Regions from separate parts of the Paenibacillus sp. FSL F4-0100 genome, predicted to be linked through region 3. Evidence: a T-box and tRNA genes for the amino acid it is inferred to sense, from the RefSeq annotation. Region 3 holds a T-box; the other regions hold tRNA genes.
The links. The T-box of region 3 lies ahead of metG (methionine--tRNA ligase). A T-box ahead of a tRNA ligase gene usually reads a tRNA of that ligase, here a tRNA-Met.
Positions count from the first base shown of each region.

Region 1: it has a tRNA-Met gene. The T-box ahead of metG (methionine--tRNA ligase) is inferred to sense a tRNA for this amino acid. The anticodon was not compared.
Region 2: it has a tRNA-Met gene. The T-box ahead of metG (methionine--tRNA ligase) is inferred to sense a tRNA for this amino acid. The anticodon was not compared.

Region 1 covers NZ_CP150303.1:6,630,266-6,635,446, forward strand. Annotated here, with positions in the region: gene MHH48_RS30200 (PspC domain-containing protein) at 1-348, opposite strand, end outside; gene MHH48_RS30205 (PspA/IM30 family protein) at 351-1,028, opposite strand; gene MHH48_RS30210 (hypothetical protein) at 1,097-1,396, opposite strand; tRNA gene MHH48_RS30215 (tRNA-Leu) at 2,013-2,092, opposite strand; tRNA gene MHH48_RS30220 (tRNA-Arg) at 2,101-2,177, opposite strand; tRNA gene MHH48_RS30225 (tRNA-Cys) at 2,190-2,263, opposite strand; tRNA gene MHH48_RS30230 (tRNA-Gly) at 2,275-2,349, opposite strand; tRNA gene MHH48_RS30235 (tRNA-Gln) at 2,365-2,439, opposite strand; tRNA gene MHH48_RS30240 (tRNA-His) at 2,459-2,534, opposite strand; tRNA gene MHH48_RS30245 (tRNA-His) at 2,580-2,652, opposite strand; tRNA gene MHH48_RS30250 (tRNA-Trp) at 2,675-2,748, opposite strand; tRNA gene MHH48_RS30255 (tRNA-Tyr) at 2,755-2,839, opposite strand; tRNA gene MHH48_RS30260 (tRNA-Thr) at 2,844-2,919, opposite strand; tRNA gene MHH48_RS30265 (tRNA-Phe) at 2,942-3,017, opposite strand; tRNA gene MHH48_RS30270 (tRNA-Asp) at 3,087-3,163, opposite strand; tRNA gene MHH48_RS30275 (tRNA-Met) at 3,194-3,270, opposite strand; tRNA gene MHH48_RS30280 (tRNA-Val) at 3,358-3,433, opposite strand; tRNA gene MHH48_RS30285 (tRNA-Glu) at 3,610-3,684, opposite strand; tRNA gene MHH48_RS30290 (tRNA-Ser) at 3,701-3,792, opposite strand; tRNA gene MHH48_RS30295 (tRNA-Asn) at 3,798-3,873, opposite strand; rRNA gene MHH48_RS30300 (23S ribosomal RNA) at 4,029-5,181, opposite strand, start outside.
Region 2 covers NZ_CP150303.1:1,953,533-1,958,713, forward strand. Annotated here, with positions in the region: rRNA gene MHH48_RS08490 (23S ribosomal RNA) at 1-859, shown strand, start outside; tRNA gene MHH48_RS08495 (tRNA-Asn) at 1,015-1,090, shown strand; tRNA gene MHH48_RS08500 (tRNA-Ser) at 1,096-1,187, shown strand; tRNA gene MHH48_RS08505 (tRNA-Glu) at 1,205-1,279, shown strand; tRNA gene MHH48_RS08510 (tRNA-Val) at 1,415-1,490, shown strand; tRNA gene MHH48_RS08515 (tRNA-Met) at 1,578-1,654, shown strand; tRNA gene MHH48_RS08520 (tRNA-Asp) at 1,686-1,762, shown strand; tRNA gene MHH48_RS08525 (tRNA-Lys) at 1,895-1,970, shown strand; tRNA gene MHH48_RS08530 (tRNA-Gly) at 2,012-2,086, shown strand; tRNA gene MHH48_RS08535 (tRNA-Arg) at 2,091-2,167, shown strand; tRNA gene MHH48_RS08540 (tRNA-Leu) at 2,210-2,289, shown strand; tRNA gene MHH48_RS08545 (tRNA-Pro) at 2,298-2,371, shown strand; gene MHH48_RS08550 (BofC C-terminal domain-containing protein) at 2,519-3,232, shown strand; gene ruvC (crossover junction endodeoxyribonuclease RuvC) at 3,447-3,950, shown strand; gene ruvA (Holliday junction branch migration protein RuvA) at 3,947-4,564, shown strand; gene ruvB (Holliday junction branch migration DNA helicase RuvB) at 4,599-5,181, shown strand, end outside.
Region 3 covers NZ_CP150303.1:281,132-286,312, reverse strand. Annotated here, with positions in the region: gene MHH48_RS01350 (alpha/beta hydrolase) at 107-961, shown strand; gene metG (methionine--tRNA ligase) at 1,572-3,218, opposite strand; T-box leader at 3,265-3,534, opposite strand; gene MHH48_RS01340 (sigma-70 family RNA polymerase sigma factor) at 3,585-3,965, opposite strand; gene MHH48_RS01335 (helix-turn-helix domain-containing protein) at 4,290-5,181, shown strand, end outside.

The DNA.
Region 1 (5,181 bases), 1.4 Mb from region 3:
ATTGGGACGGTCATATTTGGGGCCAAAACTTCCATGCTCATTAGGATAGCCTTGACGTCCATAAGCATCGTTATAGCTGTTGTAGCCTGGTCCCGGGCCCGGATGATCGTTGTAACGGTATCCGCCACCATGTCTTCCCTGTGGACCATACGGATCGTGATAGTACGGCTCCTTAGGTACTACAAGGGATGCAATCAGATAGATCAACAGCGTTGTACCGCCTGTGAAAAAGATACTGACTACAAATATGATTCTAAGTAGGGTAGATTCGACTCCGAAATGATCGGATATACCGCCGATCAACCCTGTGAACATCTTGTCTCGGGTGGAACGGTACAATCTAGTCATGGTTACTCCTTTCCGCTGTTATTCAGCTTTTGCTTCAGGCGGGCAAGTTCTTTTTCCAATACAGTGGAGACTGTTTCACCAGCCTGATCCATGTATTCCTGCCCCATGCGGCGTAAATCGCGAAGACTTCTGGCTTCCAGTTCCCAGTCGCTGATACGGTCTTCGAGACGATTGAACATCTTCGGTACATCAGGACCGCCGCCATAGGAGCCTGTACGTTCATTCATTTTTTGCTGAAGACGAAGGGTTTCCACTCGGGCAACATAATACTGACGTTTGCTGTATACCGTCTGATATTCCATCCGCAGCTCGCCGAGCTGCTCCTCGATTTCTTTTAACGATTCCAGGCTTGAGGACAACAGGCCTTGATACTGTTCAATCTTTTCCTCATAGATCAGCTTCTCCTGCAATGCCAGCTTGGCAAGATGTTCTTCACCGGCCTTCAGTGCAAGCAGTGCCTGCTCTTCGCGTTTATATCGCATGGTTTCTGCTTGATCCACCTGCTGCTTCAGCTGTCTGGAATGTACTTGACATTGCTGCTGCAGCTTCTCAGCCTCAGCAATGTCCTGTCTGGTTGAATGTAGGAACTGGTCGATCAATCGAACCGGATCCTGGCTCTGCTCGAGCTTTTCATTCAATGTTGCTACGGTTATGTCTCTTATCCGCCGGAAAACACTCATATTCGCTTAGCCCTCCTCATCTATCATGATCTGTTGTTTTTGCATGTTATTTAATGTAGTGGTTTTTATCAATAACGGGGTCTACCATTCTTCAATCGGGACACCCCGTAGATGATCAAGATGATTCCAAGGATCGGACCGATCAGCCAAGACAGTTTACCCATCAACCAGATCACACCGATACCGAGAATAACCCATCCCATCAAGGTGTTACCTCTCCGGATCCCGTAGTATCCCAAAGCGACCATCAGGATTGGAATTACAAGACTGAACAACCATCCAAGCAGAGGACCGAATACTCCCAGGAGAACCAAGATCCCTACACCAATCAACAGGATACTCATTCCATTTCCTTTTGAATTTCTCATTTATACACCGCCTTTCTGTTGTTTGATCGTTGTTTCATTTGTTCAACCTTATGACTCTATTCTAGGTAATTTCGAGTTTAACTAAAACGGCCTGGGGACGGTTTTTGCACCTAGACCTAAGGCGGGGCCTCCTATAGACCTGCGTCCAACCCTGCACTGGATCAATGATTCGATAAGCTGACCTGTGTGGATGAATCCTCCGGTATCCTTGCTTTTGTTTTACCTAATAAAGAGACGTGGTTTCTAATGTTAGTTTAGTTTGATGAGTATAGCTTCAGCTCTAAGGTGATAGTAGTAAAGCCCGTGGAACGGTAGGTTAAGGTAGCGGTAGGATGAAGCATGGGGCCGAATATGAAAATCATGAAGAAGGATAGCATAGTAAAGGAAATGAGATTGATCTAAGGAGGTTGCATCTCAGAAGTTTGCATAGGATTAAGGTGTATTGCTTGCGAGTAATAAAATGAAGTGACATAACACTTAAGCTCATCAAGATTAGCCTTTTATCATGAAGAGTAACGGATCTTCAGCTTAGCTGCTACCGAGCAACGAAGCTATCGATGTAGATGCAACGAAAAAAGGAATGCAGACGTTTATAGTCTACATTCCTTTTGGATGATGCCGGTGAAGGGACTCGAACCCCCACGGTTTCCCTCACGATTTTGAGTCGCGCGCGTCTGCCAATTCCGCCACACCGGCTTACTTTATGGCGTGCCCTAAGAGATTCGAACTCCTGACCTTTTGATTCGTAGTCAAACGCTCTATCCAGCTGAGCTAAGGGCACATAGTTTTGTTATGGAGGCGCCACCCAGATTCGAACTGGGGATAAAGCTTTTGCAGAGCTGTGCCTTACCACTTGGCTATGGCGCCAGAAATAAAAATGGAGCGGACGACGGGAATCGAACCCGCGACCCTCGCCTTGGCAAGGCGATGCTCTACCGCTGAGCCACGTCCGCAAACATAAAAATCAATGGCTGGGGATATAGGATTCGAACCTATGCATGACGGAGTCAAAGTCCGTTGCCTTACCGCTTGGCTAATCCCCAACATTTTTTAAAAAAACTATGGGGCGACCGATGGGTCTCGAACCCACGAATGCCGGAACCACAATCCGGTGCGTTAACCCCTTCGCCACGATCGCCATAATGTAATAGTTTTTTTAGAGAATAATCATAATGAAATAATGGGCGACCGATGGGTCTCGAACCCACGAATGCCGGAACCACAATCCGGTGCGTTAACCCCTTCGCCACGATCGCCAAGTTCATTATAAATATTCAATGGCAGGGGCAGCAGGAATTGAACCCACACCAACGGTTTTGGAGACCGTTGTTCTACCTTTAAACTATGCCCCTAAAAACTGGTGGAGGATGATGGATTCGAACCACCGAACTCGAAGAGAGCAGATTTACAGTCTGCCGTGTTTAGCCACTTCACTAATCCTCCAGAATGGTGCCGGCGAGAGGACTTGAACCCCCAACCTACTGATTACAAGTCAGTTGCTCTACCAATTGAGCTACACCGGCATATAAAGTTATAAAACGTACATGGTGGCTCGGGACGGAATCGAACCGCCGACACGAGGATTTTCAGTCCTCTGCTCTACCGACTGAGCTACCGAGCCTTAAAGCTCTTCGCGAACTTTGACGGAACCCAATATCGGATACTCATCTCATCCCAAAGTTATAAATAATGGCGGAACTGACGGGATTCGAACCCGCGATCTCCTGCGTGACAGGCAGGCATGTTAGGCCTCTACACCACAGTTCCATGAGGCATTATCGCTATCGCGATATAAATTGGTTGCGGGGGCAGGATTTGAACCTACGACCTTCGGGTTATGAGCCCGACGAGCTACCGAACTGCTCCACCCCGCGTCATTAAAAGGGTTGCTTGTATGGGTTCCCCGAAAAGTAATCGGAATTACTTGCGAAGCATGAGCTTCACTTTTTGGGGATAAATCATGGTGGAGGCTGAGGGGATCGAACCCCCGACCCTCTGCTTGTAAGGCAGATGCTCTCCCAGCTGAGCTAAGCCTCCATAACAAAGCGACTTTAATCATACCAAAATCTGATATAAGAAGCAAGTGTTTTTCAAAAGAAATTGGTGACCCGTAGGGGATACTCTCACTTCGTTCGAGACTGCGAAGCCTATACTTACGAAGTTATCCTCCGACGAACCGACGGGATTCTCATCCCCTGATGCAATAAAGAAAGTGGTGACCCGTAGGGGATTCGAACCCCTGTTACCTCCGTGAAAGGGAGGTGTCTTAACCCCTTGACCAACGGGCCTTGCTTGAAATAATAGTGGCGGAGAGAGAGGGATTCGAACCCTCGAGACGCTTTTGGCGCCTACACGATTTCCAATCGTGCTCCTTCGGCCAACTCGGACACCTCTCCATAAGTGGCTCCCCGAACAGGACTCGAACCTGTGACAACTCGATTAACAGTCGAGTGCTCTACCAACTGAGCTATCAGGGAACAATATTTAATTCAAGTGATTGATCACCTGAAAACTAGATACGAAACGAATTTGCGTGTTTTAGAATCCGTAGCATTTCCCCCATGCAATATCGGGGTCCCCGGAAAGTATTCGGCGTTGCTTCAAAGCTTCGCTTCACTTTTTGGGGTGTTTTTTGGATAAGCCCTCGACCGATTAGTATTGGTCAGCTCCATGCATTGCTGCACTTCCACCTCCAACCTATCTACCTCGTGGTCTTCAAGGGGTCTTACGAATTGGGAAATCTCATCTTGAGGGGGGCTTCACGCTTAGATGCTTTCAGCGCTTATCCCTTCCGTACGTAGCTACCCAGCCATGCTCCTGGCGGAACAACTGGTGCACCAGCGGTACGTCCATCCCGGTCCTCTCGTACTAAGGACAGCTCCTCTCAAATTTCCTACGCCCACGACAGATAGGGACCGAACTGTCTCACGACGTTCTGAACCCAGCTCGCGTACCGCTTTAATGGGCGAACAGCCCAACCCTTGGGACCTACTTCAGCCCCAGGATGCGATGAGCCGACATCGAGGTGCCAAACCTCCCCGTCGATGTGGACTCTTGGGGGAGATAAGCCTGTTATCCCCAGGGTAGCTTTTATCCGTTGAGCGATGGCCCTTCCATGCGGTACCACCGGATCACTAAGCCCGACTTTCGTCCCTGCTCGACTTGTAGGTCTCGCAGTCAAGCTCCCTTATGCCTTTGCACTCTTCGAATGATTTCCAACCATTCTGAGGGAACCTTGGGGCGCCTCCGTTACTCTTTAGGAGGCGACCGCCCCAGTCAAACTGCCCGCCTGACACTGTCCCCGTACCGGATTACGGTACCAGGTTAGAACCTAGATACGATCAGGGTGGTATCCCAACGTCGCCTCCACACAAGCTGGCGCTCATGCTTCAAAGGCTCCCACCTATCCTGTACAGATCGTACCCAAATCCAATATCAAGCTGCAGTAAAGCTCCATGGGGTCTTTCCGTCTTGTCGCGGGTAACCTGCATCTTCACAGGTATTAAAATTTCACCGGATCTCTCGTTGAGACAGCGCCCAAGTCGTTACGCCATTCGTGCGGGTCAGAATTTACCTGACAAGGAATTTCGCTACCTTAGGACCGTTATAGTTACGGCCGCCGTTTACTGGGGCTTCGGTTCACAGCTTCGGGATTACTCCCTAACCGCTCCCCTTAACCTTCCAGCACCGGGCAGGCGTCAGCCCGTATACTTCGCCTTACGGCTTCGCACAGACCTGTGTTTTTGCTAAACAGTCGCTTGGGCCTTTTCACTGCGGCCCCCTCG
Region 2 (5,181 bases), 1.7 Mb from region 3:
ATGCAGGTTACCCGCGACAAGACGGAAAGACCCCATGGAGCTTTACTGCAGCTTGATATTGGATTTGGGTACGATCTGTACAGGATAGGTGGGAGCCTTTGAAGCATGAGCGCCAGCTTGTGTGGAGGCGACGTTGGGATACCACCCTGATCGTATCTAGGTTCTAACCTGGTACCGTAATCCGGTACGGGGACAGTGTCAGGCGGGCAGTTTGACTGGGGCGGTCGCCTCCTAAAGAGTAACGGAGGCGCCCCAAGGTTCCCTCAGAATGGTTGGAAATCATTCGAAGAGTGCAAAGGCATAAGGGAGCTTGACTGCGAGACCTACAAGTCGAGCAGGGACGAAAGTCGGGCTTAGTGATCCGGTGGTACCGCATGGAAGGGCCATCGCTCAACGGATAAAAGCTACCCTGGGGATAACAGGCTTATCTCCCCCAAGAGTCCACATCGACGGGGAGGTTTGGCACCTCGATGTCGGCTCATCGCATCCTGGGGCTGAAGTAGGTCCCAAGGGTTGGGCTGTTCGCCCATTAAAGCGGTACGCGAGCTGGGTTCAGAACGTCGTGAGACAGTTCGGTCCCTATCTGTCGTGGGCGTAGGAAATTTGAGAGGAGCTGTCCTTAGTACGAGAGGACCGGGATGGACGTACCGCTGGTGCACCAGTTGTTCCGCCAGGAGCATGGCTGGGTAGCTACGTACGGAAGGGATAAGCGCTGAAAGCATCTAAGCGTGAAGCCCCCCTCAAGATGAGATTTCCCAATTCGTAAGACCCCTTGAAGACCACGAGGTAGATAGGTTGGAGGTGGAAGTGCAGCAATGCATGGAGCTGACCAATACTAATCGGTCGAGGGCTTATCCAAAAAACACCCCAAAAAGTGAAGCGAAGCTTTGAAGCAACGCCGAATACTTTCCGGGGACCCCGATATTGCATGGGGGAAATGCTACGGATTCTAAAACACGCAAATTCGTTTCGTATCTAGTTTTCAGGTGATCAATCACTTGAATTAAATATTGTTCCCTGATAGCTCAGTTGGTAGAGCACTCGACTGTTAATCGAGTTGTCACAGGTTCGAGTCCTGTTCGGGGAGCCACTTATGGAGAGGTGTCCGAGTTGGCCGAAGGAGCACGATTGGAAATCGTGTAGGCGCCAAAAGCGTCTCGAGGGTTCGAATCCCTCTCTCTCCGCCAGCAAGGACTGCATATATGGCCCGTTGGTCAAGGGGTTAAGACACCTCCCTTTCACGGAGGTAACAGGGGTTCGAATCCCCTACGGGTCACCACTATCTTTATTGCATCAGGGGATGAGAATCCCGTCGGTTCGTCGGAGGGTAACTTCGTAGGCATAGACTTCGCAGTCTCGAACGAAGTGAGAGTATCCCCTACGGGTCACCCTTATCTTTAACAACATTCCAGACGGAGGCTTAGCTCAGCTGGGAGAGCATCTGCCTTACAAGCAGAGGGTCGGGGGTTCGATCCCCTCAGCCTCCACCATGATTTATCCCCAAAAAGTGAAGCACATGCTTCGCAAGTAATTCTGATTACTTTTCGGGGACCCCATACAAGCAACCCTTTTAATGACGCGGGGTGGAGCAGTTCGGTAGCTCGTCGGGCTCATAACCCGAAGGTCGTAGGTTCAAATCCTGCCCCCGCAACCAATTTTATATCGCGATAGCGATAATGCCTCATGGAACTGTGGTGTAGAGGCCTAACATGCCTGCCTGTCACGCAGGAGATCGCGGGTTCGAATCCCGTCAGTTCCGCCATTCTTATAAGCTTCAGGGATGAGAATCCATCATGGGTTCGTCGAAGCATCATCTTCGTTAGCATAGACTTCGCAGTCTCGAACGAAGAGAGAGTATCCCGTCAGTTCCGCCATTCTTTACTCTTAGTAATAAGAGCCATTAGCTCAGTTGGTAGAGCACCTGACTTTTAATCAGGGTGTCGAAGGTTCGAGTCCTTCATGGCTCACCATCTTTACCAAGAGAGCTTGAGACGGAATACATATTTACATTGCGGACGTGGCTCAGCGGTAGAGCATCGCCTTGCCAAGGCGAGGGTCGCGGGTTCGATTCCCGTCGTCCGCTCCATTTTGCGCCCTTAGCTCAGCTGGATAGAGCGTTTGACTACGAATCAAAAGGCCGGGAGTTCGAATCTCTCAGGGCGTGCCATTTTTTAAACTAAATTGCTTACTCTATATGAAATTTCATTGTGCCGGTGTGGCGGAATTGGCAGACGCGCGCGACTCAAAATCGTGAGGGAAACCGTGGGGGTTCGAGTCCCTTCACCGGCATTAATTAACGGGATGTAGCTCAGCTTGGTAGAGCACCTGGTTTGGGACCAGGGGGTCGCATGTTCAAATCGTGTCATCCCGATTCGAATCGAAAGACTGCTTTCAGTGTAACTGAAAGCAGTCTTTCTTTGTTATGGATTGAAAATGATGCTAATGGCAAAAGCGGAACTGAATAATTTGGCAGCTTCCCGGTCACAATATGAAAAACATTGAATAGAAGGGGATAACCTTGAGTGTTTTTCATTTCTTTAAGAAGCTGTTCAGAAAACGGTGGAGACGCTGGAGACGCGCGATTTGGCCCTGTGCAATCCTATTGATCGCAGGTATCATGATATGGACCGGCCAGAATATAAAGGATCAGATGCATAAGCTGCTCACTGCTGCATCCGACGAAACGCCACTGGCCGTAGAAACGATGCATTACTTGCAGATCGCGGATGATAAGTTGGAAGAACGCCGGCAGGATCAGAGGGAATTTATGCAGAAGCTGAATACCTCGAAGGGAAAGAAGCATGTTCATGTTCGCATCACTTATGTATGTGGCATCGAAGAGCAGGATATGGGTAAGCTTACGGCGGACGGTATTTATGAACTGATGAATAAAAATCCTTTATGGCAGGGACGCTTGGATAACAAAGGAGTAGTTTGGCTGGAGCACACCGTATCCGACCTCTCCCCCACCTGTAAGAGGCAAGCTTATATGAGTATCGATTCCAAAGGAAACTTAACGTTGTTTGATGGCCCACCGGAAGAAGAGAAAGTGATGCGGACCTTCTTTCAGCTGGATGTCGGTTCGATGGAGTCTTCTTTGCCCAAAGATGTGATCAAGCAGCTTGAAGAAGGTATTCGAATCCAAGATATGGAAGAGTATAACAGTGTTCTGTCAACCTTTAGCGATTATGCACGGGATATGGCTGAGAATGTCATGAACCCGACCCCTTAAAATTGTCCCTGCTTTGTCGCTTGGTGACTGAAAATGCTGCTGCCCGGAAATTTTCCGGGCAGTTTTTTTGCGTTGGAGGGGGATGTCAGCGGTCTCAATATAGTGGATACGTAACGGTTGCTTAAAGGATCAAAGTTTTTCCTCAACAGAGGTCGATCTTTTGTTATAATGAGAGAACGATACATATGTTCGCTTCATCAGAGGAGAGATTGGTTTGCGCATTTTAGGGATCGACCCCGGGATTGCGATTGTAGGTTTCGGGTTTGTAGATAAGGTTGGAAGTAAAGTTACACCGGTACAGTATGGCTGTATCCAGACGGAAGCCCATACACCGGATGAAGAGAGGCTGCAACACGTGTACGAAGGCATGCAGCAGCTTATTGATAAATATGAGCCTGAGGCCGTTGCTTTCGAGAAATTGTTTTTTAACCGCAACGTAACCACGGCGATGTCCGTATCCCAGGCCAGAGGAGTTCTTATCCTGGCTGCGGTCCAGCGCGGGCTCCCGATTGCAGAATATACGCCGATGCAGGTGAAGCAGGCGATCGTCGGCTATGGCAAGGCCGAGAAGAAACAGGTACAGGAGATGGTCAGGATGTTCCTGAAGTTGCAGAGCATTCCCAAACCTGACGATGTGGCGGATGCATTGGCTGTAGCGATCTGTCACGCGCATTCCTATACACTGAATTCCAAGTTAAATGAGGTATTGCGAAAATGATCGATTTTTTACGGGGACAGGTAGTCCACTTAGAGAGTGAATATATTGTATTGGATGTTCATGGGGTAGGATATCGGGTGTTCTGTCCGAATCCGTATGTTTTTGCCAAAACCGAAGGAACCATCACGGTGTTTACCCATCATCATGTCCGTGAGGATGCCATCCTGCTGTTTGGATTTCCGACACGGGAGGAACAGAAGCTGTTCCGTAAACTGATCGAAGTCTCGGGTATCGGTCCGCGTGTGGCGCTCGGCATATTGGGCGGGGGATCACCGGATCATGTGGTTTCCGCCATCTACCAGGAGAATGTATCCTTCTTAATCAAGCTTCCGGGAATCGGTAAGAAAACAGCGCAGCGCATGATTCTGGACCTGAAGGACAAGCTTGAGGGATTCGGAAATGCGAGCATGATGACAGGTCTTTTTGCCATTCAGGAGCCTGAGCCGGAAGCTGACGGCTCGGCGTGGTCTGAGGCACGTGAAGGATTGAAGGCTCTTGGTTATACGGATAGCGAGCTGGACAAGGTCTGGCTCAAGATCAAGGATTCCGGCGCAAGCGGCGAATCCGTCGATGTGCTCATGAAGCGGGCACTGCAGCAGCTATTCGCTGGTTAGATAGAGAATCGCTGCAGGAGAGGAGTTTATATAGATGGACGATCGAATTATTTCCGCCAATCTAATGATGGACGAACAGGCTGTCGAGCTTAGCCTGCGTCCACGCTATTTGGCTGAATATATAGGACAGAATCAAGTTAAGGAAAATCTCAAGGTATATATCGAAGCGGCAAAAATGCGTAACGAAGCGCTTGACCACGTGTTGTTGTACGGTCCTCCGGGACTCGGCAAAACGACACTGGCGAATATTATCGCCAATGAGCTTGGCGTTAATCTCCGTACGACTTCCGGTCCGGCAATCGAGCGACCGGGGGATCTGGCTGCACTTCTCACTAATCTGCAGGAAGGAGATGTCCTGTTTATTGATGAGATCCATCGGCTGCACCGGACGGTAGAGGAAGTGATGTATCCGGCGATGGAGGATTTTGCGCTGGATATTATGATCGGGAAAGGGCCAAGCGCACGCTCGGTACGTCTGGATTTGCCACCGTTTACCTTAATTGGCGCCACTACCCGGGCTGGATTGCTCTCTGCGCCGCTTAGGGACCGTTTTGGCGTGGTAAGCCGTCTGGAATTCTATACGGTGGACGAGCTGAGTTACATTGTGTCACGCAATG
Region 3 (5,181 bases):
ATCGAGGTGATATAGAATGCTGGAACGTTCTATGGAGAATGTAATGGAATCAGAACAGGAAAGGGGATGGTGCGATTAAATAAAAAACGAAACGAGGACGATACACATGAGCATACAGAGTACGGTAATAAGCGAAGGATTTGCATTGAATGTTTCCATTCGTGGAAACGGCAGGCCTATTTTGGTGGTGGGAAGCAGTATTTACTACCCCCGCTTGTTTTCGGAACAACTCTACACTTCATTTCAACTGATTTTCCTGGACCATCGAGGCTTTGTGAAGCCCCCTCGGACACTGGAGCCGGAAGACTATGCGCTGGATAAGGTTCTGGATGATATCGAAGCGGCAAGGCAAACGCTGGAACTGGAGGATTTTATTATATTGGGGCATTCGGGCCATGCCTTCATGGCGCTGGAGTATGCCAAAAAATACCCGGAACATGTCCGGAAGGTGGTCCTGCTGAACACGGCCCCGACCAACAGCCCGGAGCGACAGCAGCAGAGCATCGCTTTTTTCAATGAAACGGCAAGCCCTGAACGGAAACGGCAGTTTGAAGCGGATATCGCCCTGCTGGCGGGGGACATCCAGAGAGAGCCGGAACGTCGTTTTGCTCATATGTGCATCCGAATGGGAGCGCACAGCTTCTATGACTATGCTTATGATGCGGCTTGGATGTGGGAAGGGGTCTTCACCAGCATGCCCGTCATGGATCATTTATGGGGGGAAGCCTTCGCGCGGCTCAATCTGATCGACTCGTTGAAAGAGGTTGCCAAGCCCGTCCTCATCGGTCTTGGACGGTACGACTATTTGGTCAGTCCCGTATCACTCTGGGATGCTGTAGACGACTCGCAGGAACACGTGAAGAAGGTCATTTTTGAAAAAAGCGGCCATAATCCGATGTTCGAAGAGCCTGAGCTATTTGATGCCATATTAACGGATTGGATTCATGAAACGGATAACTAATCCGTGAAGATACAACGTATGCCGTTACTGTAATGAAGAGGAGCCCTCAGCATTCCGCTGGGGGCTCCTTTTACGTCTACTTGCGTTTAACCGGTAAACTCTCGCTTCATACGGCTTCAGCGGCATCGTCCGGATGGATGCTCTTCTCGCTGAAAACTGCTCCTTTTTCGAGTCCGCGCGGACACAGGTTCCGTTATTTGTTGATATTCCATCGTTTTTTAAACCCATGCGGACACATGTTCCGTAAATGCACCATAATCACGGCTCATTCTTGTAAAAACTTAAGAATAGCGGATCTCCTGTCCGCATGACCCTACGAAATGCCAAGAAACAACGGAATAGCGGAACCACAGTCCTCAAAATCGCAGTCCGTACTCAGTCACAATGGACCATCGGGTCAGCCTCCTCTTCTTTGACACTCGCTAATGGCCCCCTTAATCACTTGCTCCTTGGATCGCTTAACCCCTTTGTTCCTTGGACCACTTAAACCCCTTGCTTCTTTGACCTCTAGACCCCTAATTACTTGCTGCTCTAGCACTGGATCTACTACATTCCTTGATCACTTACTACTCACTCCTTGGGTCAGTTGAATCTTAGCCACTTAAATCAATTACTCCCTTTCGGATAACTCCCCCAGCCTGCGCGTCTCCTCCTCAATCCGGCTGGTATCGATCCGTTCAAACAAAAGCTCTACGTCATGAATCGGCCTGCCAGCCGGAACACGGCACCACTCCCACACAGGCTTCTCCAGGGAGAGAAAGCCTCGTATCCTATCGCAAGAGAACGGAATAAACGGCTGCAGCAGGTTCGCCAAATTGGCAATAATCTGAACGCAGGTATACAGCGTTGTTTCGCACGCTTCGCGATCCTCCTTGACCTGAATCCACGGCTTCTGTTCATCAAAATATTTGTTCGCCATGCGCACCACGCTGAAGATTGACTCCAACGCTTCCTTCAGTCGCCCACCCTCAATGAGCGCCCCGGACTCGCAGTACAATGCCTCAACCCTGCTCTGCCACTCTTCAGATATACAGCCCTCGGGCACTTTCCCCTCAAACGATTTGTTCACAAACACCAAAGTACGGTTGACGAAATTCCCAAATGCACCAAGCAGCTCGCCATTGTGGCTGTGAATGAACTCCCTCCAGGAGAAATCGGTATCCCGCTTCTCGGGGCCGTTCGCAATGAGAAAGTAACGAATGGAGTCCGGCTGATAACGGCTTAACAAATCCGGCACCCATATGGCCCAATTCCGACTGGTCGAGAACTTCTTCCCTTCCAGCGTCATGTACTCGCAAGATATGATTCGGTCCGGCAAATGCAGGTCACCTGCCCCCTTCAGCAGCGCCGGCCAGATCAGCGTATGAAACGGGATATTATCCTTCCCATGAACATAGTAAGCGGTAATCTCATCCCTCCCCTTGAGCCAAAAGGATTCCCAATCGCCGCCCGTTTCCGCGGCCCACTGCTTGCTGGCGGATAAATAGCCGCTGACCGCTTCGATCCAGACATAGATTTTCTTATTCTCGAATCCCGGAATAGGCACATCCACGCCCCAGGTCAGATCCCTCGTAGCCGCCCGATCCTGGAGCCCTTCCTCCAGGTATCTTCGGGTCAATTGAACCGCATTATCCCGCCAGCCTCGGGCGTTATTCAAATCATCCGCCAGCTCAGCCTGGAAATGTGACAGCGCTACGTAAAAATGCTCGGTGGGCCGCTCCACCGGAGGGTTTCCGCAGATTTTGCAGGTCCTGTTCGTCAGGTCGGACGGGTCAAGTATGGTGGAACAGGCGTCGCACTGATCCCCACGGGCCCTGCTGCCGCATACAGGACAATCTCCTTCCACGTAGCGGTCCGGCAAAAACCGCTGATCGGTTTCGCAATACGTTTGCTGTATAGTTTTTCGATACAGATGGCCGTTTTCCAGCAGCTTCAAAAACAGTTCCTGCACCACGGCGTGATGAAACGTCTGGTCGGTTCGCGTGTATAAGTCGTAGGAGAAACCCAGCCGTTCGAAGCAATCCACAAACTCCCCATGATACCGATCCGCAATATTCCCCGGAGCCACGCCCTCCTGAATGGCTTGAACCGCCACGGGCGTTCCATGACAATCACTGCCGGATACGTACAGGACCTGATCGCCTTTCGCGCGGAAATAACGCGCCAACACGTCTCCAGGCAGCAAACTTGCAAGCCTCCCTAAATGTAATGACCCGTTGGCATAAGGCCAGGCACCGCCGATAAAAATGTTCGTCATATCAATCATCCTCCTTTTTTTGGACAACAAAAAAAGCCCTCATCCCAAAAGGGACGAGAGCTTGCCGCTCACGTGGTACCACCCAATTTCATTCATGCCTTGCGGCATTCACCTCTTTAGGTACGACGCCATATATCGCGTGTATACCCTAGCACGTTAACGGGTGCGGGATCCGGTACAGCCTACAACCTCTGCAGGGTTTCGGTGCACAGCTCAGAGACCATATTCCCAAGGTTCTTTCCTTACCCCTTTTCACCAGCCGGGGCTCTCTGTTCAAAGACGTTACCAAGGTACTCTTTCTCTTCATTGCTTTTGTTTAACATTATTCAAGTTACTGGAAATCATACCCGAACTTTATGAATGAAGTCAAGGGGACGGATGCGCATCCTTCCTTGCCCTTTCCCGGCCATCCCGTATCGCTCCCAGCTTCTTCCCCAGCATCATCTTCAGTTTCTTGCGGGCTCTGCTCATGCGGTTCCGTACATTTTCAGGCTCAATTTGGAGCACTTCGGCAATTTCCAAAGTGTTGAAATCCTCGTAATAATACAAATACATCGGCTGTCTTAGGGTTTCAGGCAGAGTAAGCACAGCCGATAACAGTTCGTCATGGTTCTCCTCGCTATTCATCATCGATTCAGGCGCCTCCATGGCGCACTCGCTTAAACGATTCTCCGAAAGAAAGTCCATCGGTTCCAGCTCCGTTTCCTCGTAGGTTGATCGATTCTTCCTTGTTCCCCTTAGTTTCAACTTCGGGCCCTTTTCGTGACCGGTTGTATTGGTCGTCTCTTCCTCGAGAAGATGCGTGCCCACAAATTTACCGGGTCATGCCTAGATTTCCAGAACTCTCTGGCCGTTCGATCCACTTCCATCTGCTGCTGCCTGATGAGATATTCCGCAACAAACCAATTGTTCATCTCCAGTCTCTCCCCTCGCCGCCCATAAGTTCATATTTTTTTGAACTATATATTTAAGTTCAATTATATATGAACATAGTAAAAGTTCAATATTTATTTTCACCAGGATGTGGTATCATAAAAATGGAATGATGTGTACTTGAAGGAGAGATTGATCATGACCGTTATCCGAATTGACTATTCGCCTGTTCACGAGCTGGTCACCAGCTTATTCGCATATACAGATAATAAAAACCAAATGCATGATCTAGGAAATAAGTGGAGGAAAGAAATTCAGAAGAAACTGTCTGCATCTTTTACGGATAAGCTCGAAGAGCTGGTCCTGTTCGAGCTTATTGCTTATCTGCACCTGGCTATCGTAGACAGCCCGGAAAAAGACAACGTCGAGAGGTTTCTTGCCTGGTTTGCCGATTTGGGAGAAGGCCAATTGTATGAAATCCTGGCGCCTTATCTTGAAGACGGGTTTCCGATGGGACTTAAAACATTCCGGGATCTCAGCCATGAGATCATGACGGAGTGGCACCGGACCTATACAATAACGCCGGAAATTCACGACTTGCTGGGACGTTCCGCTGCCCGCATGGAGCAGCTTAGCCGGGAACTCCCCTACATTGATCTGATTGATGAGGCAACAAGCGGAATTGTGCTCGATCCTGAAGATGAATACAACGCCATTCTTCTTATCCCTACCTATCACATCAAGCCGTTAAACCGGATGGACTACGTGAGCAACCAACAGCTCATTATCAGCTATGCCGTAGATGATGAGCAGGTGGACGAGGATACACCCACCAGTCAGCTGCTGCGGATGACCAAGGGGTTGGCTGACGAGAAGCGGCTGGTGCTGCTGCACATCCTGGCTAAAGGCCCCGTTACGTTTACCGAATTGCAGCAGAAGACCGGCCTTTCAAAGAGCAACCTTCACTACCATCTATCCCTGCTTAAAACCGCGGGTCTCCTGCGCATGCATTTCAAAATGCCGAATGAGCGGTATAAATACAGTGCCAGACCTGAATCCTTCAATCAGCTGCAAGCGTTCCTGGAGTCTT